One region of the Streptomyces sp. NPDC051172 genome, then DNA from elsewhere that is predicted to be linked to it. Evidence: riboswitches for the same ligand, from Rfam matches in the RefSeq annotation. Region 1 holds a riboswitch; each other region holds the start of a gene.
What was found. A riboswitch is a leader RNA that binds a small molecule or an ion and turns the genes downstream of it on or off. The one in region 1 is predicted to bind cyclic di-AMP.
Positions count from the first base shown of each region.

Region 2: another riboswitch for cyclic di-AMP. It lies ahead of AB0N07_RS41710 (M23 family metallopeptidase); the one in region 1 lies ahead of AB0N07_RS10160 (transglycosylase SLT domain-containing protein).
Region 3: another riboswitch for cyclic di-AMP. It lies ahead of AB0N07_RS21920 (NlpC/P60 family protein); the one in region 1 lies ahead of AB0N07_RS10160 (transglycosylase SLT domain-containing protein).
Region 4: another riboswitch for cyclic di-AMP. It lies ahead of AB0N07_RS14430 (C40 family peptidase); the one in region 1 lies ahead of AB0N07_RS10160 (transglycosylase SLT domain-containing protein).

Region 1 covers NZ_JBFBBE010000012.1:138,249-143,060, reverse strand. The annotation lists gene AB0N07_RS10170 (CHRD domain-containing protein) at 1-252, opposite strand, end outside; gene AB0N07_RS10165 (polyprenyl synthetase family protein) at 411-1,421, opposite strand; cyclic di-AMP (ydaO/yuaA leader) riboswitch at 2,098-2,272, shown strand; gene AB0N07_RS10160 (transglycosylase SLT domain-containing protein) at 2,277-2,759, shown strand; gene AB0N07_RS10155 (HAD family hydrolase) at 2,812-3,669, opposite strand; gene AB0N07_RS10150 (FAD-dependent oxidoreductase) at 3,804-4,812, opposite strand, start outside.
Region 2 covers NZ_JBFBBE010000121.1:4,517-9,328, forward strand. The annotation lists gene AB0N07_RS41695 (alginate lyase family protein) at 65-1,186, shown strand; tRNA gene AB0N07_RS41700 (tRNA-Met) at 1,286-1,359, shown strand; gene AB0N07_RS41705 (PP2C family protein-serine/threonine phosphatase) at 1,467-2,549, shown strand; cyclic di-AMP (ydaO/yuaA leader) riboswitch at 2,714-2,871, shown strand; gene AB0N07_RS41710 (M23 family metallopeptidase) at 2,883-3,896, shown strand; gene AB0N07_RS41715 (aldo/keto reductase) at 4,005-4,812, shown strand, end outside.
Region 3 covers NZ_JBFBBE010000035.1:477-5,288, forward strand. The annotation lists gene AB0N07_RS21910 (hypothetical protein) at 1-233, shown strand, start outside; partial or broken gene AB0N07_RS21915 (tellurite resistance/C4-dicarboxylate transporter family protein) at 211-1,148, opposite strand; gene AB0N07_RS21920 (NlpC/P60 family protein) at 1,245-2,399, opposite strand; cyclic di-AMP (ydaO/yuaA leader) riboswitch at 2,408-2,579, opposite strand; gene pcrA (DNA helicase PcrA) at 2,972-4,812, shown strand, end outside.
Region 4 covers NZ_JBFBBE010000019.1:76,282-81,093, forward strand. The annotation lists gene AB0N07_RS14415 (MFS transporter) at 1-344, shown strand, start outside; gene AB0N07_RS14420 (VOC family protein) at 351-782, opposite strand; gene AB0N07_RS14425 (DinB family protein) at 925-1,611, shown strand; gene AB0N07_RS14430 (C40 family peptidase) at 1,770-3,125, opposite strand; cyclic di-AMP (ydaO/yuaA leader) riboswitch at 3,182-3,355, opposite strand; gene AB0N07_RS14435 (DUF5997 family protein) at 3,547-3,951, opposite strand; gene AB0N07_RS14440 (LysR family substrate-binding domain-containing protein) at 4,010-4,795, shown strand.

The DNA of each region.
Region 1 (4,812 bases):
GGACACCTTGTCGTCCTGCACCTTGATGAACTCGAGACCGGCGCCGTCCTGGTCGCCGACGGCCGGGCCGCCCGCCACGGGCACCTCGTCGGCCCCGCGCAGACTGGCAGCCAGAAGGGTTCCCCCGGTGCCGTCGGACACGACACCGGTGGCGTGGGCCGGGATCACCGCGGCGGCGATCCCGCCGGCGGCGGCCACCGCGACAGCTGTGGCCACCAGGCTCTTACGGCGCTTCGAGAACGTCGCATTCATGCCCATGATTCTTTTTTTCTCCCCGTAGACCGGCCGACACCCCCTGCGTCGGCCTTCCGGGTATGACTACGGAAGCGATCTCATTCTGGATTCAGTCCAGATATATGACGTGCATCACATCGCCTGGAGCGCAGCTCAGAGGCCGCTCGGCCGACGGCTCAGCCGGCCCGGTGCACCACGGCGTCGCACATCTCCATCAGCGCGAGCTTGGCATCGCACTCCGGCAGCGGGGCCAGGGCCGCTCGCGCGTCCTCCGCGTACCGCACCGTGTCCCGCCGCGCCTGCTCCAGCGCAGGGTGCGCCCGCAGTCCGGCGAGCGCCTCGGCATGCCGCGCGTCGTCGCTCAGGTCGGAGTCCAGCAGCTCGCACAGGGCGATGTCCTCGGCAAGACCCAGCCGGGCCGCCCGCTCCCGCAGCCGCAGCACCGGAAGCGTGGGGACTCCCTCGCGCAGGTCGGTGCCCGGGGTCTTGCCGGACTCGCGCGACTCGGAGGCGATGTCCAGTACGTCGTCCGCCAGCTGGAAGGCGACTCCCAGCCGCTCCCCGTACTGCGTCAGCACGTCCACGACCGTCTCGTCGGCGCCCGACATCATCGCCCCGAAGCGGCACGACACGGCCACCAGCGAGCCCGTCTTGCCGCCGAGGACGTCCAGGTAGTGGTCGACCGGGTCCCGTCCGTCCTGCGGCCCCGCCGTCTCCAGGATCTGCCCGGTGACCAGGCGCTCGAACGCCTCGGCCTGCACCCGGACCGCCTCGGGCCCGAGGTCGGCGAGGATGTGCGAGGCGCGCGCGAACAGGAAGTCGCCGGTGAGGACCGCCACCGAGTTGCCCCAGCGGGCGTTGGCGCTGTCGACGCCACGCCGCACGGCGGCCTCGTCCATCACGTCGTCGTGGTACAGCGTCGCCAGATGGGTCAGCTCCACCACCACGGCCGACGGCACGACCCCCGGCGCATACGGGTCACCGAACTGGGCGGCGAGCATCACGAGCAGCGGGCGGAACCGCTTCCCGCCCGCCCGCACCAGGTGCTGGGCGGCCTCCGTGATGAAGGGCACCTCACTCTTGGTGGCTTCGAGCAAACCTTCCTCGACGGCCGCCAATCCGGCCTGGACATCGGCTTCCAGAGCCTGGTCCCGCACGCTCAGCCCGAACGGCCCGACGACGGTCACGAGGGGTCTCCTGTCTGCTGGTGTCTACTGGCGGTTACACGGTTTGTCGATAGGTCGCTGACATCACTCAAGTCAGCGTATCCGGTCACCTTTCGATCACCGATGCCACCCACCCGTCCAGCCCGGGCGGTATCGGATCACGGCCGGTATGTTTTTGATCAACTGATAAGAACGGATATCTACCGACTTGTCTATCGGGGTGTCGGCCGACCCGCCTCTCGGCGTGCCCCCCGGCGCGTCCGTACGAGTCGGCACGCCCGATCGCCCCTCCCTCACGAAACGACTCACGAGGACCTCCGGATCCCGGCGCGGGGTGCTCGACGGGCGACCGCCATGACAACGACGTGCACCACACGCCAGGTTCCGTTTTCGCCCCCCAATGAGGCGATGAGCTGCTGGTTGACCACTAGTTGGGGCCATTGCCCCTTTTTGCCGTTCTTGCGGATGCCGGTGACTTGACTCACACGGCGGTGCGGGCCGACGAGCGCCACCCTCTCACCGCTTCCCCTTCCCCGTACGCGAGTTGAACCTTGGCAACCGCAAAGGATCAAGTGCCCCATAAGCCTCAGACCAAGGTCAAGAGGCGTGATCTGTGAACTCGACACTTGTTCCCGTCATGTGCTCTCGCATACGTTCCCGGCCTGTCGGGTGGACGCCGAATCCTGCCGCCGCCCGGGAACAACCATCGACCAACTGACTCGCACGGCAGGAGCGGGGGAACCAGGTAGGCCGCCGGGCCGGGCATCGTCCCTGACCGGCTAGGGGTGAAGTCGCGCTGCCGTACGGCTGCGCGGCCGGGCATCTCCCCGCCCGAACCCGACAGCTCACCTCGCAGGCGCCGGAGAGGATCCCGCCATGCCTGCAACAGGTCAGCACCGTCGTCCCAGAAGCAACCGCCTCGCTCGCAAGCTCGCCGTCACCGGTACGGGCGTCGCCGTTCTCGCCCTCCCGCTCATCGGCGCGAACAGCGCGTCCGCGGCCACCCCGACCGTGGCCAGCGTGAAGTCGATGGGCTACGCCGACAACCTCGACGGCTGGATCCGGGGCGCCCTCCAGGTCATGCAGCAGAACGGAATCCCGGGGACGTACAACGGCATTTACCGCAACATCATCCGCGAGTCCTCGGGCGACCCGGCCGCCATCAACAACTGGGACTCGAACGCGGTCGCCGGCACCCCCTCCAAGGGACTGCTGCAGGTCATCGACCCGACGTTCCTCGCCTACCACGTGCCCGGCACGGCGATGAACCCCTTCGACCCGATCGCGAACATCACGGCCGCCTGCAAGTACGCCGCCGCGCGGTACGGGTCGATCGACAACGTCTTCGGCGCCTACTAGGCGCTCCCGGGGAAGTGCCTCGACGGGCCGTTCGTCGCATCCGGCACCCTGCTCACAACCCCTCGAGTTGCCCGAGCTCCACGAGTTCGTCGAGCTCCCCGAACTCGACGAACAGTCGCTCGAGGACGACGGCGATGCCGTCGTCCTCGTTCGACAGGGTGATCTCGTCGGCCACCGCCTTGAGTTCGGGGTGGGCGTTGGCCATGGCGACGCCGTGGGCGGCCCAGTCGAACATGGGGATGTCGTTCGGCATGTCGCCGAAGGCGATGGTCTGCTGCGGGCCGAGTCCCAGGTGTGCGGCGGCCAGTGCGAGGCCCGTCGCCTTGGTGATGCCGCATGGCTGGAGTTCGACGGTCCCCGGCCCCGACATGGTGACGGTGGCCAGCGAACCCACCACCGAGCGCGCCGTCGCCGCCAACTCGTCGTCGGACAGGTCGGGATGGCGCAGCAGCACCTTGCTGATGGGTTCGCACCACAGGTCGTCGCGCCGGTCGACCCGGACCGCGGGCAGCGTCGGATGCGGCATCAGATAGCCCGGTTCGATGAGCGTGAGTCCCTCCACACCGTCCTGGTCGACAGCCGCGTACACCTGGCCCACCTCGGCCTCGATCTTGCCGAGGGCGGTCTCGGCCAGCTCCCGGTCCAGGGTGACGGACCACAGCAGACGGTCCGCGCCCACGTCGTACACCTGCGCGCCCTGCCCGCACACCGCGAGCCCCCTGCCGCCCAGTTGGTCGAAGAGCGGCCGCACCCTGGGGGCCGGCCGGCCCGTCACGACCAGGTGCCGGGCGCCGGCCCCGGCGACCCGTGCGAGAGCGGCGAGGGACCGGTCGGAGAGCGTGTCGTCGCCTCGGAGCAGCGTGCCGTCCAGGTCGGTGGCGATGAGTGCATATGCGGTGGGTGCGGCCATGATCAGAGAATACGGACAGGACGCCCCACCGACTCATCGTGAACCGGACGACGGCCGATTGCCCCACCGTCCCTCACTCAACTCCCTTATCCTTATGGGCTCTTCATCGTCAGGCAAGAGCCCGCTGCCGCTGCCTAGCCGTGCGCTGCCGCCAGGTGTTTTGCCAGCCTCGGAGAGGCGAACTCGGTGCCGCACACGAAGCGCATCACCGGGCCGTACGACGCCGCGGCCGGCAGGCCGGTGAAGTACAGGCCGGGGACCGAGGAGACGTACCCCGCGCCCAGTTTGGGTGTGCCGCGGCTCACCGCGAGACGCGTGCGCAGTTCGTGGCCGAGGAAGTCCATGGCCGCGATGTCCACCCGGTATCCGGTGGCCGCGATGACATGGTCCGCGGACATGTCCAGGATGCGGCCGGCGTGGGTGCGGACCGTCAGCTTCGGGCTGCCGTCGGCCGCATCCGCCCGCACGATCCGGTCGACCTCGCTGACCTGCACCTTCCCCTCGAAACGATCGCGCAGCCACCATGCGCCGAGCGGACCGAGGACGCGCCGCACCAGGTAGTGGCGGGCCTCGGCCGGCAGATAGCGGTAGGGGTGCGGATAGTAGCTCAGGGCCCACAGGGACCAGGCGCGGCCGAACGGCGACTCGGGGCGCAGCTTCGGCTGCTTCCACGGCGGTGCGCCGAAGGCGACCCTGCCGCGGCCGCGGGAGACCACCCGCACCTGTGCGCCCACCTCCGCCGCCAGCGCCGCCGTCTCCAGCGCGGACTGGCCGGCGCCGATCACGATCAGTTCCTTGCCGGCGTAGCGCGTGAGGTCATGCTGCTGGGAGCTGTGTGAGACCGGGCCCGTGGGGGTGGGTCCGTCCGCCGCGGCGGTGGCCAGTTCGGCCGGCAGGTGCGCGAGGCCGGACAGGCCGGTCGCCACGACGACCGCGCGGGCGGTGAACAGCTCGCCGGAGTCCAGCTTGAGTTCGAAGCCGCCGCCTCCCCGCCGGTCCACCGACACCACCCGCACCTGCTCCAGTTCGGGCACCAGCTTCTGCTGGAACCACTCGCCGTAGGCGATGAAGGTCTCGACGGGGATGATGTCCTCGTCCGTCACCAGCCGCCTGATGCCGGCGGCGTCGCAGTAGTCGGCGAGC
Region 2 (4,812 bases), on a different contig from region 1:
TCTCCTCGTCCTCCTGCTGACGGCACTCGTCGCCTCCTGCGGCACCGACCCCGGTACCCGCACCATGGCGAGGGCGCTGCCCCCGGGCGCACCGTTCACCCACCCCGGTGTCCTCGTCAGCCAGGCCCAGCTGGACGTCGTACGCAAGAACGTCATCGCGGGCAAGCAGCCCTGGCTGCAGGCGTTCCTCGACATGCGGGACAGCAAGTACGGGTCGTACAAGTACACGGCCCAGCCGGTCGCGGTCGTCAACTGCCCCTGGGGCGGCAAGGGCGCGAAGGGCTGTCTGGAGGAGCGGCAGGACGCCATCGCCGCCTACACCCAGGCGCTCCTCTACAGCGTCACCGGTCAGCACGAGCACGCCGTGAAGGCCCGGGAGATCATGGACGCCTGGTCGGCGCAGCTGAAGCGGCACACGGCGCAGGACGCCCGGCTGCAGTCCTCCTGGGCCGGGTCGACCTGGGCGCGGGCCGCGGAGATCATCCGGTACGCACCGGGCGCCGGCTGGCCCGCCGACCGAGTACGGCGGTTCACGGCCATGCTGCGCACCGCCTACCTCCCCGAGGTCACCAGGGACCTTCCCGACTACAACGGCAACTGGGACCTCGCGATGACCGACGCCGCCATCGGGATCGCCGTCTTCACCGACGACCACAAGACCTTCGACACCGCCGTAAAACGCTTCCGCGGCCTGGTGCCCGACTACTTCTATCTGCGCAAGGACGGCAAGATCCCGCTCACCCCGGCCGGCTCCGACGCCAACACCGTGCAGAAGCTGGAGACGTACTGGTTCAAGGAGACGAAGTTCGAGGACGGCATCGCGCAGGAGACCTGCCGCAACTTCAAGCACGTCGGCTACTCCCTCGCCGCCACCGCGCACATCGCCGAGACCGCCTGGCACCAGGGCGTCGACCTGTACGGCGACGTCAAGGACCGGCTGAAGGCGGCCCTCGACTTCCACGCCCGCTACGAGATGGGGGCCAAGCCCCCGCGGTGGCTGTGCGGCGGCAGGGTCGTCGGCAACATGGGCCCCGACCTGGAGGTCGCCCTCAACCACCTGGAGAACCGGCTCGGCACCCCCGTCCCGGCCGCCCACAAGCTGGTCGAGCAGAGCCGCCCGGCGGGCACCGACGACCTCTTCGTCTCCTGGGAGACGCTCACCCACGCGGACAACCCCGCCGCCTGACGGCCATCCTGCGAACCCCCGAGAACGCAGGCGAACGGGGGCGGACACAAACCCTGGCGCAGACAGCCCCGCGGATGGCGTATGCTGGTTACACAACGACGCGGGGTGGAGCAGCTCGGTAGCTCGCTGGGCTCATAACCCAGAGGTCGCAGGTTCAAATCCTGTCCCCGCTACTCAAGGCTCAGGGCCGGAGTCCAGTGACTGGACTCCGGCCCTGAGTGTTTCCCCCGGTCGGGTCATCCGGCTCGCCCCGCACCGCCGTACCGGGAAACCTGGAGAGGTGGAGCAGGAGGGGCCGATCTCATACGCGCGCACCTTCGTGCGGCTGCTCCCGGCGCTGTTGATCGTCGGCGGGACCTTCTACGACTACCTCACCCCGTCGCGGTTCACGGCGGGCCCTCTCTTCACCGCCGCACCCCTGGTCGCCGCCCCGCTCTACTCGCGCCGCGGCACGGTCCTCACCGGCATCGCGACCGTCCTCGTCGTCACCGCGATCCACGCCCAGATGGGCATCCTCCTCCAGGTCGAGGCGATCACCGAGCTGGCCACCGTCGCGACGGTCTCCGTCCTGGCCGTCCTCATCAACCTCCTCGTCGGCCGCGGTCGCGAGGAGCTCGCCTCGCAGCGCGAGATCGCCGAGGCCACCCAGCGCGCCGTGCTGCCCGAACCCGCCGAGCGGGTCGGAGGGTTCGCAGTCGCGGCACGGTACGAGGCCGCGCAGGCGGACGCATCCATCGGCGGCGACCTGTACGCCGTGCAGGACAGCCCGTACGGCGTACGGCTGGTCGTGGGCGACGTACGGGGAAAGGGGATGGGCGCGGTGGCCGCCGTGGCCGTCGTCATCGGGGCGTTCCGGGAGGCCGCCGAACAGGAGGCCACCCTGGAGGCGGTCGCACAGCGGCTGGACCGGGCGCTGGCCCGCGAGGCGGCGCGGCGCGGGGGCATCGAGTTGTTCGAGGGGTTCGCCACCGCCGTGCTCGCCGAACTCCCGCACGGCGAGGGCGTCGTCCGCATCCTCACCCGAGGCCACCCGCCTCCGCTGCTGCTGTGCCCCGACGGCACCGTGCACACCCTGCACGCCCGCGAGCCCGCCCTGCCGCTCGGCATGGGCGACTTCGGGAGCCGGCCCGACCGCGCGGAGGAGATCGCGTTCCGCGGCGGGGCCACGCTGCTGCTGTACACCGACGGGCTGTCCGAGGCACGGGACGAGCACGGGCGGTTCTTCGAACCCGCGGACCGGCTCGCCGGCCGGGTCTTCCACGAGCCCGCCGCGCTGCTCGCCACCCTCGCACGGGAGGTGCGCAGATACGCCGGTGAGGCCATGGCGGACGACATGGCACTGCTCGCCGTAAGACGGCCCTGAGATTCCTGAGGCGCGGTCAACTCGCCCGTTTTTCGCCGTTCATGCGCCGTACGTTCAGGTCAGAAAGGTTAATGATCAAGCGGAACACCTTGGAAACGACACCCCGGGTCTATTAACGTTCGATAACGCAGCGCGGTCGTCCCAGCCGTCACAAGAGGCGGCTCCGTGCGCACGCGCCGAATCCCGCAAGGGAACCGGGGAACCACCACCCTGGGGTGAATCGCGCCGACACCGCCGTGGCAGCACGGCAGGTATACGCGCGTAGGAGACCTTCCTGCTCCGAACCCGTCAGCTAACCCGGTAGGCGAGAAGGAAGGAAAGGAGCACGCCCACGTGGCGTCCAACCCGCCTGCCCCGCCAGCCCCGTTCGTGCCGAGCACCGAACCCTTCGGCTTCGCCGGCCGACGCACCGACGAGGGTCCGTGGGAGGAGTGGAATCCCACCGAGGACTCCCTCGCCCCGGTCCGCGGCCGGCACCGCGTCGCCAAGCAGCGCGGCGGGGGACTCGCCCGCAGCTCCACGGTCCTCGGTGTCGGTGTCATAGCCGCCGTCGGCGCGGGCGGTATGGCCAGCGCCAACACCGGCAAGCCGCCGGTGTCGATCTCCATGCCCGATCTCGCCTCCGTGGCCCATGTGTTCGGTGGCTCCGAGGCCCCCAAGGGCTCCGCGACCGCGCTCAGCGACGTCGCCACCACCTCCGAGGGCACCGCGCGGGGCGCCGGTGAGGCGCTGCGCGACCGGATCATGGCGCAGGCCGAGTCGCAGCAGGTCCAGATCGACGGCAAGAGCCAGGCGGCCACCGAGGCGGCCCTCGCGAAGCAGATCGACGACGCCGCCGCCAAGGCCGAGAAGGAGGCCGCGACCAAGGCCGCCGCGGCGAAGGAGAAGGCGGAGGCGGCGGCCAAGAAGGCCGCCGAGGCCGTGAAGCTCGCCGAGCTGGCCAAGCAGTTCCAGCTGCCGGTCGTGTCGTACACGATCACCGGCACCTTCGGTCAGGCCGGTTCCATGTGGTCCTCCGGCTACCACACGGGCCTCGACTTCGCCGCCCCCACGGGCACGCTCATCAAGGCCATCCACTCCGGCACCATCACGCAGGCCGGCTGGGCGGGCGCGTACGGCTACCGCACGATCCTCACCCTCGACGACGGTACGGAGCTCTGGTTCTGCCACCAGTCGTCGATCAGCGTCAGCGTCGGCCAGAAGGTCGGCACGGGTGACGTCATCGGCCGCATCGGCGCCACCGGCAACGTGACCGGCCCGCACCTGCACCTGGAGGTCCACCCCGACGGCCAGGCCACGGGCATCGACCCGCTGCCGTGGCTGCGCAGCAAGGGCCTCAACCCCTGACATCCGTGCGTTCTCCGTCCGCCCCCGGAGTGCCGTAGTCCGCTTGTTTACGGGATCTTTGCGCCCGCCGCGGAAGACCGGCCACCGGGGCGGGCGTTGACGTAAGGCATGACTTCTCCTTCTCTGCGCAAGCTCGGCTCCTCCGGCCTGGAGGTCTTCCCGCTCTCCCTGGGCGGCAACGTCTTCGGCTGGACCGCCGACGAGGCCACCTCCTTCGCCGTGCTCGACGCCTATGCGGCCGCCGGCGGCAACTTCGTCGACACCGCCGACTCCTACTCGGCCTGGGTCGACGGCAACCACGGCGGCGAGTCAGAGACGATCATCGGCAAGTGGGTCAGGGCGCGCGGCAACCGCGACGACGTGGTCATCGCGACCAAGGTCAGCCAGCACCCCGACTTCCAGGGCCTGTCCGCCGCCAACATCAAGGCCGCCGCAGAGGCCTCCCTGCGCCGCCTCGACACCGACTACATCGACCTCTACTACACCCACTTCGACAAGCCCGAGGTGCCGGTCGAGGAGATCATCGGCGCGCTCGACGAGCTGGTGAAGGCGGGCAAGGTCCGGCACATCGCCGCGTCCAACATCTCCGCCGACCGGCTCCGCGCGTCCCTGGAGTTCTCCGACCGCGAGGGCCTGGCCAAGTACGTGGCCCTGCAGCCCCACTACAACCTGGTCTCCCGCGGCACGTACGAGGGCGAGCTGCAGGACCTGGCCGCGCACTACGGCCTGGCCGCCGTCCCGTACTACGCCCTCGCCGCCGGCTTCCTCACCGGCAAGTACCGGCCCGGCACGACCGTCGACAGCCCGCGCGCGGGCGGCGCCGCCAAGCACCTGGAGTCCGAGCGGGGGCAGCGCGTGCTGACCGCCCTCGACGAGATCGCCCAGGCCCATGACGCCCCGGTCGCCACGGTCGCTC
Region 3 (4,812 bases), on a different contig from region 1:
TGCTGCACGGCGCGCTGACGATGCTGGTCACCGGCGCGATCCTGGTCGGCCTCAACCAGGCGGACGACCATCACGTCAACAGCATCAAGATCGGGATCAAGCTGGCCCTGCTGATCGTGATCCTCGGCCTGGTCTATGTGAAGCGGGACGACGAGAAGATCGACAAGAGCCTTTTCGGGCTGGTGGGCCTGTTCACCACGGCGAACGTCTTCATCGCGGTGCTGTGGACCTGATGCCGGCGCGGGCCGCGGCGACGGAGCCCGCGGCGACGGCCGGCCACGCAGCCACCGCGATCCACAGCAGCACCTGACCGGGTCCCTTCAGCCATGGCGCGTCGAGGACGGCGGCGACGGACAGCACGGCCGTCGCCGTCATCCCCAGCGGGAAAACGGTCGCCCAGCGCCGCACGTCGTAGCCGCGCCGCGGCCGGACCGCCTCGGCGACGAGCAGTACGGCGTACCAGGCCAGGTCCAGCACGAGCAGCGACACGGTGACGGCGCGCAGGACACCGCGGTCGTCGTCGTCCCACAGGTACAGGCGCGCGCTGTCCGCCGCGACGAGCCTCGCTCCGGCGAGCGCCGAGATGGCGAGCGCACCGCCCGCCACCCACTGGTCGCCCAGCCCTTGCGTCACCTGTCGCAGATCGAAGAGGGCCAGCACGCAGGCGTAGAGGACGAGCCCGAGTCAGAACAGCGCCGGCGCCGCGCGCGCGAGCCGTGCCGTCGCCTGGACCCCGGCGAGTGTGGCGCCGAGCACCGCGCCCGGCATGTGACGCCGCCAGTGCCGTGCGACCTGCACCAGCAGCAGCGGCCACAGCACGGCAGCCGGCGCGAGCAGGGCCTCGGCTGGGGTCTGCCGTCCGAGGGCGCAGAACCGGGTTCCGAGGACGGTGGTCGCCGCGACGGCGGTCAGCGCCCCCGGCGCCCCGCCTCCGCCCGCCACCTCACCGGTTCCCGCACCAGCCGGGCACCGAAGCCCGCCGCAAGCACCGCCCAGGCGACACAGGCCAGGCCCAGGACGATCCGCGACAGCACCTCGTACCCCGTCGGATGCAGTCCGAGCGACACACTGCCGGTCGCCGGCACGGCGGCCCCGGCCGCCGGCGAACGCTGCGCCCACCAGGCGTGGCGGAAGGTCGGGCCGGACATGGGGCCGATGCCAAGGAGTGCGGCGCGGGTTGAGGCCGGGCCACGCGCGCGTGCATCACAAACTGTCCCCACGCGCGCGTGCCCTGCTCTCCTGCCTCAGGCAGGCCGCACCACGCTGTGGATGATCGATTCGCCGCCGTAGTAGATCGACTCCTCGCGGACGTACGCGCCGGGCTTCGGGGCGTGGATCATCATGCCGTTGCCGATGTAGACGCCGACGTGGCTGATGTCGTCGTAGAAGAAGATCAGGTCGCCGGGCTGAGCGTCGGTCAGCGAGACCGTCGTGCCGGCGTTGACCTGGTCGTAGGTGGTGCGCGGGAGGGAGACGCCGGCGGCCTTCCAGGCGGCCTGGGTGAGGCCGGAGCAGTCGTAGGAGCCGGGGCCGGTGGCGCCCCAGACGTACGGTTTGCCGATCTGTGCCCGGGCGAAGGCGAGCGCCTTCTCGGCCTTGGTGGCGTAGGAGGAGTCGCTGGTGGAGGTGGATCCCGAGCCCGAGGCGGAGCCGCCGTCCCGGGCCGCGGCCTCTTCCTTGGCCTTCTCCGCCGCCGCCTGCTGTTTCGCCAGCTCAGCGGCCTTGCGGGCCGCCGCCTCCTCCTGCTGCTTCTGGATCGCCGCGAGCCGCGCCTTCTCGTCGGCGGTCAGCTTCGACAGCAGCTCGCGCGCGTCGGAGAGCTTCTTCTGCACCGTGGACTTGGCGGTCTGCAGGTCGCTCTGTGTCGCGGTGAGCGACTCAAGGCTCTTGGATGCCTCCTGACGCTTCTTCATCGTCGCGGACTGCTCGGTGAAGTACTCGTCGACCGCGCTCTTCTGGCGAGAGGTCAGCCGTCCCATCAGCTGCGTCTGGTCGAAGTAGTCCTGCGGGGAGTCCGCGAGCAGGAAGGTCGCCGTGTCGGGTGCGGCGGCTCCGGTCCGGTACTGGGCCGCGGCGAAGGAACCGAGCCGGTCACGCTCTTCGTTGAGCTTCTGCATGCGCTTGGCGACGTCGTCGAGGAGGGTGTCGACGTTCTTGCGCTGCTTCGTGGTCTTCTCTTTGGCCGCGTTGTACTTCTCGGTGGCCGACTCCGCCTGGCGGTAGAGGTCGTCGACCTTCTTCTCGACCTCTTCGAGGCTGGGCTTGCCGTCCGCGGCGGGGGCGGCGTTCGCGGACTGGGACAGCAGGGCCACCGAGGTGAGGGCGGCCGTGGCGAGGGCGGGGGTGCGTATACCTGCTACGCGCGAACCCGCGGGGCGCGACTTGCGGTGCGACGCCAAGGGAGGCGACTCCTTCCATGCTCCGCCTACCGAGTTAGCTGTCGGGTTCGGGCGGGTGGTTCGGAAGGGTTGCCCTACGGTCCGTGCCCCGAAAGGGAGGAGGACCGATTCACCCCAAGGTCGGTGTGGGTCCCCGGCTCCGGATGCGCGGCGGCGCACCGGACTCGGCGGAGGCCGCGCGGCCCGGCGACGTTCGCCGGTGGGGGTCGTGCGGCCTGCCGGAACGGTAGCCAACTCGTGTGGCCCCTGTGAAGGTTGATGTTCGATATGCCCGATACATTTTCGTGACCTTCGGTCAGCAGGTCGCATGCGCTCGTCAATTCGGGATGATATGTGCCGTCCTGGTGGTATTTCTGTCGGAGCGGCAGCGTCCACTCGCTTCGGTCCACGCCTCGACTTGTTCGATTACGGTCCGTGATGGCACGGTTCTGGAGAGCAGAGGACGTCTGGCGTTCAGGTCTGGAAGCACCAGGGATTCTGCGCCCGTGGAGGCCCAGGGGAGCCCGCGGATTCCGGCGATGTTCTCAGGGCGGCGGCGGGCTGTCAGTGGGGCACCCTAGACTCGGAGAGCGATGAGCAGCCTCTTTGACGACAGCTTCCTGGCGAACCTCCAGGCCCCCCGCGGGCACGAGGAGGAACCTCCGCCGCCGCCCGAGGACGATCACGGACCGGAGCCGGTTCCGGACGATCTGTTCGGCGGGAAGTTCGACGTGCCCCCGGACCGGGAGGACTACTACCGCAACGGCGCCCCCCGCCCGGCGATCGACCCGGCCGCACTCCTGGACGGGCTGAACGAGAACCAGCGCGCGGCCGTCGTCCACTCCGGCGGCCCCCTGCTCATCGTGGCCGGCGCCGGCTCCGGCAAGACCCGCGTGCTCACCCACCGCATCGCGTACCTCCTGGGCGAGCGGAACGTGCATCCCGGCCAGGTCCTCGCGATCACCTTCACCAACAAGGCCGCGGGCGAGATGAAGGAGCGCGTCGAGCAGCTCGTCGGCCCGCGGGCGAACGCGATGTGGGTGATGACCTTCCACAGCGCGTGCGTGCGCATCCTGCGGAGGGAGTCGAAGAAGCTCGGCTTCACCTCCTCCTTCTCGATCTACGACGCAGCCGACAGCAAGCGCCTGATGGCCCTCGTCTGCCGCGACCTGGACCTCGACCCCAAGCGCTACCCGCCGAAGTCCTTCAGCGCCAAGATCTCGAACCTGAAGAACGAGCTGATCGACGAGGAGGACTTCGCCGCCCAGGCCGCCGACGGTTTCGAGAAGACCCTCGCCCAGGCCTACGCCATGTACCAGTCGCGGCTGCGCGAGGCGAACGCCCTCGACTTCGACGACCTGATCATGACGACGGTCAACCTGCTGCGCGCCTTCCCGGACGTCGCCGAGCACTACCGCCGCCGCTTCCGGCACGTCCTGGTCGACGAGTACCAGGACACCAACCACGCCCAGTACGCGCTCGTACGGGAACTCGTCGGCACCGGCACGCGCGCCGACGAAGCTGACGTACCGCCGAACGAGTACGACCTCCAGCCCGCCGAACTGTGCGTCGTGGGCGACGCCGACCAGTCGATCTACGCCTTCCGCGGTGCGACGATCCGCAACATCCTCCAGTTCGAGGAGGACTACCCGGACGCGACGACGATCCTGCTGGAGCAGAACTACCGCTCCACCCAGACGATCCTCTCCGCGGCCAACGCCGTCATCGAGCGCAACGAGTCCCGCCGCCCCAAGAACCTGTGGACCAACGCGGGCGCGGGCGCCCGCATCACCGGCTACGTGGCCGACACGGAGCACGACGAGGCGCAGTTCGTCGCCGACGAGATAGACCGTCTCACGGACGCCGGCGAGGCGAAGGCCGGAGACGTCGCCGTCTTCTACCGCACCAACGCCCAGTCCCGTGTCTTCGAAGAGGTCTTCATCCGCGTCGGCCTGCCCTACAAGGTCGTCGGCGGTGTCCGCTTCTACGAGCGCAAGGAGGTCCGGGACGTCCTGGCCTACCTGCGGGTGCTGGCCAACCCCGAGGACTCGGTGCCGCTGCGCCGCATCCTCAACGTCCCCAAGCGCGGTATCGGCGACCGCGCGGAGGCGATGATCGACGCCCTCGCCCAGCGGGAGAAGATCAGCTTCCCGCAGGCGCTGCGCCGCGTCGACGAGGCGTACGGCATGGCCGCACGTTCGGCCAACGCCGTCAAGCGGTTCAACACACTGATGGAGGACCTCCGGACGATCGTCGAGTCCGGCGCGGGCCCGGCGACCGTACTGGAGGCGATCCTCGAACGTACCGGCTACCTCGCCGAGTTGCAGGCCTCCACCGACCCGCAGGACGAGACCCGCATCGAGAACCTCCAGGAACTCGCCGCCGTGGCCCTGGAGTTCGAGCAGGAGTCCGGTGAAGGCGAGGAGCCGGGCTC
Region 4 (4,812 bases), on a different contig from region 1:
CCGGCGCGGCCTCCGGACTCCTCAACGCAACGCAGCAGGTGGGCGGTTCGCTCGGCCTGTCCATCCTGGTCACCATGTTCGGCACGGCCGGCACCCACGAGGCCCACAAGCAGATCCCGCGCTTCCTGGCCCAGGCCACCCCGGCCGAACGCCTGCGCTTCAGGCACACCGGGCAGCTCCCGAGCCCCTGGTCCGACCACGTGCTCACGTCAGGGATCTCGGCGGCCTTCATCATGGCAGCGATCTTCGCCGTCCTCGCCGCCCTGATCGCCCTGGTCGTCATCCAGGTCCGCCCCTCCGACCTGGAACGACTCAAGGGCGGGACGGGGCCCCCGCCGGGCTGACGCTCCTCAGCCGACTGAGACCGTCTGCCCGCCCCACTCCTCCGGCGCAATGTCCGCGAGGGTCTCCGAGAACGTCCACTGATGGCCCGCGAGGTCCTCGGCCGTGTACTGGCGTTCCCCGTACTCGAAGTCGGTGGGTTCCATGACGATGCGTGCGCCGTGTGCCCGGGCCTGTTCGCAGTGGGCGCGGGCGTCTTCGACGCGGACCGTGACCGAGTGAGTGACCTCGCCGGGGCGCGGGGGACGGCGGTCCTTGCGGGTGTCCCCGACGATCACGGCACCGTCGCCGAACCCGAGCTGCGCGCGGTGGTCCTCGCCGATCCGTACCCGTTCCACGAACCCGAAGGCCGCACCGAGCCAGGCGACCGCCGCGCGTACATCGGGGTAGATCAGGACGGGGATGACGGTCGAGGAGGGGATGGAGCGGTTCGGCTTCATGGCCGACTCCCTGTCATCGGGAACCTGTTGCCGGAATACCCGGCCTCGGAAAAGGAGAGGCGGGGTGTGCGCCGGTTGTGCCAGGCTAGCCGGTCGGTTCATGCCTGCGCCGTGCGCCCACGAGTCCGCCATGGGAGTGTCGGTGACCGTGTCTCGTCTGGCTCCGTTGCTGGAGCAGTTCGACTTCGCCTGTGGGCGTCTGGCCGCCCGGCTGACCGGGCCGGTGATGGACAGCGGCGACGGTTCGGACACCGAGGTCGGGCCCATGACCGACGAGGAGTACCTCTGGGAGCCGGTGGCGGACTGCTGGTCGGTGCGGCGAAGGGCGGACGGGCCCGGACCGCGCGCCACCCTGCTGGCCGGTGCCGCGGACGGAGACTGGGGACGTGACGCGGCGTCCTACCCGCATCCGTGGCCACCGCCCTTCACCACCATCGCGTGGCGGCTGAGCCACCTCAGCGAGATGCTGACCCTCCGCGCCGATCACACGGCAGGCACCCACCGCCTCACCCGGGACGACTACCTCGTCAGCGGGGACGTGGCAGCGGCCGTCGCCGCCTTCGACGCCGGAGTCACGGCCTGGCGGGAGGCGCTGCTGAACAGCGGCGACGCGGCACTCGACAAGGTCGGCCACTGTACGTATCCGCACGGCAGCGACGCGGAAGAGCCCTTCGTCGACATCGTGTGGTGGGTCAACCAGGAAGTCCTGCACCACGGGGCCGAGATCGCCCTGCTGCGCGACCTGTACCGCGCGCCGGCCCTGACCGCGCCGCCACGGGTCACGGCGTGGGAATCAGCCCCACCTGCTGGGCCCGCAGGACCGTGCTGATGCGGTCACGGGTACCGGCGCTCCCGGAACCGGAGCCACAGGCGGCCGTTGCGAATGCGGTCATGCGTCACAGGATGTTGTGGAGTGCCTGTGGCTGAAAAGGAGGAGGTCACCGACTTCCGTCGGCGGCCTCCTCCTGGTTCAGTGAGCCGTTGGTGTCACATGGGGCGTACTGCGATACGGACCGCGGCTTCGCCTGCGTAGTGGACCGAGTCCTCGCGGATGACCGCGCCCGGACCCGGTGCGTGAATCATCAGGCCGTTGCCGGTGTAGATGCCGACGTGGCTGAAGTTGTCGTTGAAGAAGATCAGGTCTCCGGGGCGGCTCTCGGCCAGGGGAATCACGGTGCCGGCGCCCGCCTGCTCGTACGGGGTCCGTGGCAGGGTGACCCCCGCGGCCCGCCAGGCGGCCTGGGTGAGCCCGGCGTTGTCGTACGACTCCGGCCCGACCGCACCCCACAGACACGGCCTGCCGATCTGTGCACGGGCGAAGTCGATCGCCCTGTCGGCCTTGGTGGCGGTGGGCGTAACGGTTGCGGGCACACCCGTGTCGAGGACGGACGGCTGCATGGTCCAACCCCCGGCCTGAGGTATGCCGGTGTCGAGCACGGACGGCTGGGTGCGCCATTCCTCCACGGCGGGTACGCCCGTGTCCAGCACGGAAGGCTGCATGCGCCACTGCTCGACCGCGGGTACGCCGGTGTCGAGGACGGACGGCTGCATCAGCTGTGCCCCGGCCGGGGGCAGGCCAGTGTCGAGGACCGTCGGCTCCTGCAGCCGCCACGCTTCCTCGGCCGCCGGGCGGGTCTGTTGCGCCTGGTCCTGCCGGGGGAGCTGGGCCGGCACGGCCCCGACAGCCGGGCGCGGTGCGGATGTCTGCCGGGCGGTGTACCGGTACAGCAGCTCGCTGGCCGCCGCGATCTTGCGCTGATTCTGCTCCTTGGACCTGCGCAGGGAGGTCTGCCTGGACTCGGGGGCCGCAGCGGGCAGCGCGGAGGCGGCCTCCTGTCGGGGCAGCGGGATGGCGGGGAGCGCAGCCGTGGGGCCGGCGGTCAGCTCGGCCACCGTACGGCGGGACTCCGCGGAGGTCAGCTCGGCCACGGGCCGGGCGGTCGCCTCCAGCTCAAGGGCGGTGCTGCGGCTGTCCGCCGGGCGCGCGGTCCGGGGCTCGGCCCGGCGGTCCGGCATACGGTCGGCCGGCAGCAGCGCAGGCACCGTCGGACCCAGCGAGGCGCGGGCTCCGTCGAACCACCGCCGGGACACCGAGTCGAGTGCCGGATCCGAGCGGCCGCGCTCGCGGGGCGGGGCGGCGGGCGGCCGCGCTCCCAGCAGCTGGGCCCGGGTGAAGTTGTAGTTGCCGGTGTCGGACTCGGCCTGGTCGTAGAGGCTGCTCACCCGCTGCCGGACGGCCTCGCGGCTGGGCCCCTCGTCGCCCGTCGTCGGTGCGGCGTCGGCGGTCTGCGAGAACAGGGCCACCGAGGTGAGGGCGGCGGTCGCGAGAGCGGAATTGCGCATGCCGGGAAGGCCCGAGCCTGCGGTGCGCGATGGTCGATCCGGCGCCATGGGAGCCGTACTCCTTCCGTACTCCGCCTACCGAGTTAGCTGTCGGGTTCGGGCGGTCGGTTCCGGAAGGCATGCCCTACGGCCCCTGCCTGGCGGGCAGTTGGGCCGATTCACCCCGTCGTTCGGTTGGGTCCCCGGTTCCGGCTGCCACAGGGGCGTACCGGATTCGGCGGAGGCCGCGCGTCCCGGCGGGGTTCGCCGGAGGAACTCGTGCGGCCTGACGACACGCTAGCCAACTTGTGCGGCTCGTGTGAAGGTTGAAGGCCGGAATGTCCGATACGCTTCTGTGACCTTCGTCGTGACGTGCCGTCAGATCCGTGCGTTGTGCACACAGTGGATCCGGACGGCAACCGTCCGTTGCGAACGGGCCGCGTCAGGCCCGCGGGCCCTCGCTGCGAGCCTCACGCTCGGCGTCGCGCTTCTTGATGCGCGCCGCCTCCTTGCGGACCTCCGCCTGGGTGGCGCGCTCCTTCTGCAGCCACTCGGGCTGTTCCTGCTTCAGGGCCTCGATCTGCTCGGTGGTGAGCGCCTCGGTGATCCCGCCCCGGGCGAGACCCGCGATGGAGACGCCCAGCTTCGCCGCGACCACCGGACGGGGGTGCGGACCGTTTGCCCGCAGCTCGCGCAGCCACTCGGGCGGCTCGGCCTGGAGCTGGTCGAGCTCGGCTCGTGAGACGACGCCCTCCCGGAACTCGGCGGGGGTGGCCTCGAGGTACACACCCAGCTTCTTCGCCGCGGTCGCGGGCTTCATCGTCTGGGTGCTCTGGTGCGACTTCATGCCGTCCAGGGTATCGAGCATGTGCGAGTCCTCCGACCACGGCCGGTAGCCTGGCCTGGTGACAGGCTCGGAAGAACCCCAGGCGTTCCGGCTTGCGTACGTCCCGGGAGTGACGCCCGCCAAGTGGGTGCGGATCTGGAACGAGCGCCTGCCCGACATCCCGCTGAACCTCCTCGCCGTACCGGCCGCCGAGGCATCCGACGTGCTGCGCGCGGGCGGGGCCGACGCGGGACTCGTACGGCTGCCGGTCGACCGTACGTTCTTCAGCGCGATCCCGCTCTACACCGAGACGACGGTCGTCGTCGTCCCCAAGGACCATGTGATCACGGCGGCGGACGAGGTGACCGTCGAGGACCTCGCGGACGAGGTGCTCTTCCACCCCCTCGACGACGTCTTCGACTGGGACCGGCCGCCGGGCGAGCCCGCCTTCGAGCGCCCCGCCACCACCGAGGACGCCGTGGAACTCGTCGCGGCGGGCGTCGGCCTCCTGGTCGTCCCCCAGTCGCTGGCCCGTCTGTACCACCGCAAGGACCTCACGTACCGGCCGCTGGTGGACGGCCCCGCGTCGAGCATCGCCCTGGCGTGGCCCGAGGAGGCGACCACGGACCTGGTCGAGGACTTCATCGGAATCGTCCGCGGTCGCACGGCCAACAGCTCCCGCGGCCGCAAGGCGGCGACACCGGAAACGAAGGGCAAGGCGGGCGACACGACCGGCGCCCGGCGCAAGCCCGCGGCGGCAAAGGTGACCGGAAAAACGGCTGGGAAGTCGGCGGGGAGCAACCCGAGGGCCGGATCCGACGTCTCCAAGGGCGCCAAGCGAAGGAAGCCCCGCCGCCGGGCATAGCCTCCCTCGGGGCGGCC